3 regions of the Pseudomonas sp. TUM25319 genome follow, and region 3 is predicted to be linked to each of the others. Evidence: predicted binding sites of a transcription regulator. Region 3 holds the regulator's gene; each other region holds the start of a gene.

Region 1 (2,265 bases), 3.0 Mb from region 3:
CACCAGGCCCTGGATCTTCTCGACGAAACGGTTGAACGAGCCGGCCAGTTGGCCCAGCTCGTCGTTGCCGGCGCGCAGGCGGTGGGTGAGGTCGCCGTCGCCGGCGGCGATGTCGTCGAGGTTGTCCTTCATTGCCTTGAGCGGCTTGAGCAGGGTGTTGCTGAGCATCAGCCCGGCGACGCCGAGGATCACCAGCAGCACCGCCGCGATGGCCAGGATGCTGGCGAGGATCGACTGGATGCGCTGGTCGATCTCGGCACGCAGTTCGGTAATGCGCAGTTCGATGTTGTCCAGGTTCACCGCCGTGCCCACGGCCATGTCCCACTTGGGCAGGTAGTAGCTGTAGGCGAGCTTGGGCACCTGCACGCTTTCGTTGCCCGGCAGCGGTGAGCTGTAGTTCACGTAGTGGCTGCCATCCTTGGCCACCCGTACCAGTTCGCGGTTGATGAACACGCCGTTGACGTCCTTGCGGTCGCTGAGGTTCTTGCCCACGTCCACCGGGCTGTCGCCACGGAACAGGCGGACCACGCTGGAATCGTGGGCGAAGAAGTAACCGTCCTTGCCGTACTTGATCTTCGACAGGATCGCGATGGCCTGGGCGCGGCTGGCGGGGTCGTCGTTGGCGGCGCCGTCGTACAGGCTCTGGACCGAACCGAGGCCGATCTGCATGTAGTGTTCGAGGCTCTGGCGGCTCTCGTCCAGCAGGCGCTGGCGGGTTTCGCTCACTTCGCTTTCGGCGAGGCTGCGCAGGATCCGGTCCGCTGCGCCGCTGATCACCAGGGCAAAAATCAGTACGGGCAAGACGGCGAGCAACAGCAGTTTTGTTTTTAGAGTCAGCTGCATCTTCGTTTCCTCAGTGGCGTCGCACATTGCGAGGGGTTTACCGATTCATCGGCAGGGCGGGGCAAAGCTGTAGACGCGGCGCCGCCAGCGGACGCCGGCCTTCGGCACCATTCTGGTGAGGCGTGATTAAAATTGCACAAAAAGAAACTTAGTTTCCCTTGAGGAATTAATTGACGCGTCTTTCCGGCTCGTCTTCTGAAACTAAAAATCCTTTTGATTCAGTGGCCTGCGCTGATTTTTGGCGTCGCTGGAGAACTTGGCAGACCAATTGCCTTGTCGTTGAGGCAACTCAACAGCCCCGGGCAAGCACGACCTTCCCGAGGCACCCGAATGCCGGTCCGTCATCCGAAATGAGCGCCGGCATCCCCATCGATTGGAGGCAGTGGGCAATGATCCGGTTTTCACCTGTGGTCCGCGGTACCTTGGGCCTTTCCCTGATGATGAGCATGACCGCGGCGCTGGCCGAGGATGCGGTACCGGCGATCGACAGCGGCGACACGGCCTTCGTGGCGCTGTGCTCGCTGGTGGTGCTGCTGATGATGCTGCCGGGTCTGGCGCTGTTCTACGGTGGCATGGCGCGGAGCAAGAACGTGCTGTCGATCATGATGCAGGTGTTCTGCACCTCGTCGCTGATGGCGGTGCTGTTCGCGGTGTACGGCTACAGCCTGACCTTCGCCGACGGCGGTTCGCTGCAGGCGGTGATCGGCGGTGTCGACAAGCTGTTCATGAGCGGAGTGACCAAGGACACGGTGGTCGGCACGCTGCCCGAGTACCTGTATTTCCTGTTCATGCTGCTGTTCGCCGCGATCACCCCGGCAATCATCGTCGGCGCCTTCGCCGAGCGCATGAAATTCAGTGCGGTGCTGGTGTTCATGGCCATCTGGCTGACCATCAACTACATCCCCATGGCGCACATGGCCTGGGGCGGCGGCTGGGTGTTCAACCTCGGCGTGCAGGACTTCGCCGGCGGCAACGTGGTGCACCTCAACGTCGGCATCGCCGCCCTGGTGGGCGCCTGGATGCTGGGGCGTCGTCGCGGTTTCGGCACCTCGCAACTGGCCCCGCACAACATGACCATGACCTTTACCGGCGGCTGCATGCTGTGGGTCGGCTGGCTCGGCTTCTGCGGCGGCTGCGCCCTGGCGGCCAACGGCTTTGCCATGATGGTGATGGTCAACACCATGCTCGCCAGTTGTGCCGGCGCGCTGGGCTGGATGATCGTCGAGTGGCAGCACCGTGGCCGGCCGAGCCTGTTCGGTGCCATCTCCGGCGCCATCGCCGGCCTGGTGGCGATCACCCCGGCCTGCGGTTTCGTCGGCCCGATGGGCGCCATCCTGCTGGGCCTGATCGCGGGGCCGGTGTGCGTCTGGTCGGTGGACAAGCTCAAGCCGATGATCGGCCTCGATGACGCCTTCGATGTGT
Region 2 (2,265 bases), 3.3 Mb from region 3:
TTCGACGCCTTCACGGCTGAGGGTGGTGTTGGTGGCGATCACCGCATCCATTCCCGACTCCAGCAGGGCCGAGGCCACCAGTGCGGTTTCCTCGTCGGTCATGTCCGGGGCGATCTTGATCGCCAGCGGCACACGCTTGCCGTGGGCCTGGGCCAGTTCTTCGCGGCGGGCGGCCAGGGCGTCCAGCAACTGCTTGAGCGAGTCGCCGAACTGCAGGCTGCGCAGGCCCGGAGTATTGGGCGAACTGACGTTGACGGTGATGTAGCTGGCCTGGTCGTAGACCTTGTTCAGGCAGATCAGGTAATCGTCCACGGCGCGCTCGACCGGGGTGTCGAAGTTCTTGCCGATGTTGATGCCGAGCACGCCCTGGTAGCTGGACGCCCGCACGCGGTTGAGCAGGTTGTCCACACCGAGGTTGTTGAAGCCCATGCGGTTGATGATGGCCGTGGCTTCCGGCAGGCGGAAAATCCGCGGCTTGGGGTTGCCCGGCTGCGGACGCGGGGTCACGGTGCCGATCTCGACGAAACCGAAGCCCAGCTGGCCGAAGCCGTCGATGGCCGCGCCGTTCTTGTCCAGGCCCGCCGCCAGCCCGACCGGGTTGGGGAACTCCAGGCCCATGACTGTCACCGGCAAGCGCGCCGGGGCCTTGGTCAACAGCCCGTTGAGGCCCAGGCGGCCGCCGGCACCGATCAGGTCCAGCGACAGGTCGTGGGAAGTTTCCGGGGACAGTTTGAACAACAGCTGGCGGGCCAGGTTATACATGGGCGGGCTTGGCTCAAGATTTGGAGAGGCGGCGATTATAGCCAGCCCGGGGGTTGCGCGACAGGGCCTTGGCATATGCGTTGCTTGGACCCGACCACAGGGCCCGCTGCGCAAACCGGCGCGGGCCACCGCTTCATCTGCCTTGGCGACCTCCTGCAATGACTGACCTTCCCTCCTCTCCCCTGGCCTGGGTTCACGGCAGCGATGCGCCGGAAAAAACCAGCCTCAACATCGGCTTCATGGCCCTGAGCGACTGCGCCTCGCTGGTGGTGGCCGCGACCCAGGGCTTTGCCCAGCCCCACGGCCTGACCCTGAACCTGAAACGCCAGAGTTCCTGGGCCGGCCTGCGCGACGGCCTGCTCAGCGGCGAACTGGATGCTGCCCATTGCCTGTACGGGCTGGCCTACGCGGTTCATCTGGGCATCGGTGGCGTCGGCGCCACACCGATGGCGGTGCTGATGGGGCTGAACCACAACGGTCAGGCGATCAACCTGTCGCCGGCGCTGCAGAGCAAAGGCGTGACCAATCCTGAGGCACTGGAACGCCGCGTGCACCAAAGCCGGTCAAAACTCACCTTCGCCCAGACCTTTCCCACAGGCACCCACGCCATGTGGCTGTATTACTGGCTCGCGAGCCAGGGCATTCATCCCCTGCGAGACGTCGACAGCGTCGTGGTGCCGCCGGCGCAGATGCTGGCCCACCTGCGTGCCGGACGGATCGACGGCTTCTGTGTCGGCGAACCCTGGTCGGCCGACGCGGTGAACCAAGGCATGGGCTTCACGCTGGCGAGCAGCCAGTCGATCTGGCCGGACCATCCGGAAAAGGTCCTGGGCACCACCCGTGCCTTCGTCGAGCAGTATCCCAACACCGCACGAGCGCTGGTGGCCTCGGTGCTGGCGGCGAGCCGCTTCATCGAGGAAAGCCCGGAGAACCGCCAGGCCGCTGCGCACCTGATCAGCGCCGGCAACTACCTGGACACGCCCGTGGAGAACATCCAGCCGCGGATGCTGGGTGACTACCAGGACGGCCTCGGCAACCAGTGGCACGACGCCCACGGCCTGAGCCTGCATAACAACGGGCTGGCGAACTTCCCTTATCTGTCCGACGGCATGTGGTTCATGACCCAGTTCCGCCGTTGGGGCCTGCTGCGCGAAGACCCGGATTACCTCGGCGTCGCCAGCCAGGTGCAACAGCTCAGCCTCTACCGCGATGCCGCCGCCAGCGTCGGCGTCGCGTGCCCAGAGGCGTCGATGCGCAGCAGCCAGTTGATCGACGGAACGGTCTGGGACGGCTCCGATCCACAGGGCTATGCCCACGGATTCCGCCTGCACGCCCTGGCCGACCAGCCAGTGGCGCGGACCGGTCGCTGAGAGGGCTGCGCGCATGCTGCGAATTCTGTTGATCGACGACACCGAAAAGAAAGTCGGCCGGCTCAAGGCGGCCCTGGTGGAAGCGGGCTTCGAAGTGATCGAAGCCTCCGGCCTGACCATCGACCTGCCTGCG
Region 3 (2,265 bases):
GCGATCAGGCTTTCGAAAACATCCTGGGTTTCCAGTTCGGGAACTTCTTTCCCGATCAGGTTGGCGATCTGTTCGAGTGCGCGCTTTTTACTGCCTCCCGGCACGTTCACGAGGGAACGGCCGGGGGTCAGGATGGATTCAAGTCGGATCATGGATGAGGGGTATCAGCGGGCGGCTGCGCCTTGCAGCAGGCTTTGCTGTTTTTCCTTGTGTTTTTTCAATTGACGGTCGAGCTTGTCGGCCAAGGCGTCGATGGCGGCATACATGTCTTGGTGTTCGGCGTTTGCAACCACCTCACCACCGGGAATCTGCAGGGTCGCCTCCACTTTCTGCTGGAGTTTCTCGACCTTCATGATGACCGTCACGTTGGTGATCTTGTCAAAATGACCCTCAAGGCGCTTCAGCTTCTGCTCGACGTAGTCGCGCAGTGGAGGAGTGACTTCTACATGTTGTCCACTGATGTTGACTTGCATACTGCTTCTCCTTTATTGCCGTGCATAAAGAGGCAGGTGTTGCGCCTGCCACTGAATTGCGATGGCACACCTCAGGGAAGGTCACATCAATCGCTTGCGCTCACTCGACGGTGCGATGCCGAGGGACTCGCGGTACTTGGCGACGGTGCGACGTGCTACCTGGATGCCTTGTGCCTCCAGTAAACCAGCGATCTTGCTGTCACTCAATGGCTTTTTCTGATTTTCCGCAGCAACCAGTTTCTTGATGATCGCGCGGATCGCAGTGGACGAGCATTCGCCGCCCTCGGAGGTGCTGACGTGGCTGGAGAAAAAGTACTTCAGCTCGTAGATTCCGCGGGGCGTGTGCATGTATTTCTGGGTGGTGACCCGTGAAATGGTCGATTCGTGCATGCCCACCGCCTCGGCGATATCGTGCAGGACCAGCGGCTTCATGGCCTCGTCGCCATGATCCAGGAAGCCGCGCTGGTGTTCGACGATCTGGGTCGCCACCTTCATCAGTGTTTCGTTGCGGCTCTGCAGGCTCTTGATGAACCAGCGCGCTTCCTGCAACTGATTGCGCATGAAGGTGTTGTCGGCGCTGGTGTCGGCACGGCGGACGAAGCCGGCATACTGCGGATTGACCCGCAGCCGCGGAACGGCCTCCTGGTTGAGCTCTACCAGCCAGCGTTCGTTGTCCTTGCGCACGATCACGTCGGGAACCACGTATTCGGGTTCGCTGGATTCGATCTGCGAGCCGGGACGCGGGTTGAGGCTCTGGACCAGCTCGATGACCTGGCGCAGTTCGTCTTCCTTGAGCTTCATGCGGCGCATCAACTGGCTGTAGTCGCGGCTGCCCAGCAGGTCGATGTAGTCATTGACCAGGCGCTGGGCCTCGGCCATCCACGGGGTGCTGGCAGGAAGCTGGCGCAATTGCAGCAGCAGGCATTCGCTCAGGTTGCGTGCGCCGATGCCGGCAGGTTCGAACTGCTGGATGCGGTGCAGGACCGCTTCGACCTCATCCAGCTCGATGTCGAGCTCAGGGTCGAAGGATTCGCAGATTTCTTCCAGGGTTTCGTCGAGATAGCCCTGGCTGTTGATGCAATCGATCAGGGTCACGGCGATCAGGCGATCGGTGTCCGACATCGGTGCCAGGTTCAACTGCCACAGCAGGTGGCTCTGCAGGCTCTCGCCCGCCGAGGTGCGGGTGGTGAAGTCCCACTCGTCATCGTCGTTGCTGGGCAGGCTGCTGGCGCTGGTCTGGTAGATATCTTCCCAGGCGGTATCGACCGGCAGCTCATTGGGGATGCGCTCGCTCCATTCGCCTTCCTCGAGGTTGTCCGCCGGGGTGGCGACGGACTGCTCGAAGCTGCTCTCCTGCGACTCGGCGACCGGCTTGGACTCGACGTTGTCGGCCATGGGGTCGCTGTTGTCGAAGTCGTCGCCTTCTTCCTGGCGTTCGAGCATCGGGTTGGACTCCAGGGCTTCCTGGATTTCCTGCTGCAGGTCCAGCGTGGAAAGCTGGAGCAGACGGATGGCCTGTTGCAACTGCGGGGTCATCGTCAGTTGCTGGCCCATTCTTAGGACGAGCGATGGTTTCATGGCTGGGGCTTTACACCTTATTCGCCGGCGCGCATGCGCCATCTACTACACGGGCGCCGGGCGCCAATTTTAAGCAAGATATATGCCTGAAATTGCAGCGTTTGCCTAGAGCGCTGTAAGAAATAAGCCGTGAATAATGGCTTAAAGCCAGCGCTCCATCAGTCCGGTGCCTCGAACCTAGAGGCGGAACTCGTGGCCGAGGTAAACCTCTTTC

What was found. The regulator sigma-54, encoded in region 3, starts transcription at its own class of promoters, with help from an activator protein. The targets are predictions, from matches to a motif close to ANTGGCATNNANNTTGCTNT.
Region 1: a site for sigma-54 is predicted at 1,099-1,118, ahead of AC05QJ_RS20430 (ammonium transporter). Genes of this name have one in related genera too.
Region 2: a site for sigma-54 is predicted at 830-849, ahead of AC05QJ_RS23055 (CmpA/NrtA family ABC transporter substrate-binding protein). Genes of this name have one in related genera too.

The regions. Positions count from the first base shown of each region.
Region 1 is NZ_CM150751.1:4,485,176-4,487,440, reverse strand. It holds partial or broken gene AC05QJ_RS20435 (cache domain-containing protein) at 22-843, opposite strand; gene AC05QJ_RS20430 (ammonium transporter) at 1,233-2,265, shown strand, end outside.
Region 2 is NZ_CM150751.1:5,064,993-5,067,257, forward strand. It holds gene AC05QJ_RS23050 (quinone-dependent dihydroorotate dehydrogenase) at 1-762, opposite strand, end outside; gene AC05QJ_RS23055 (CmpA/NrtA family ABC transporter substrate-binding protein) at 921-2,132, shown strand; gene AC05QJ_RS23060 (ANTAR domain-containing response regulator) at 2,146-2,265, shown strand, end outside.
Region 3 is NZ_CM150751.1:1,436,325-1,438,589, forward strand. It holds gene ptsN (PTS IIA-like nitrogen regulatory protein PtsN) at 1-152, opposite strand, end outside; gene hpf (ribosome hibernation-promoting factor, HPF/YfiA family) at 165-473, opposite strand; gene AC05QJ_RS06615 (RNA polymerase factor sigma-54) at 555-2,051, opposite strand; gene lptB (LPS export ABC transporter ATP-binding protein) at 2,229-2,265, opposite strand, start outside.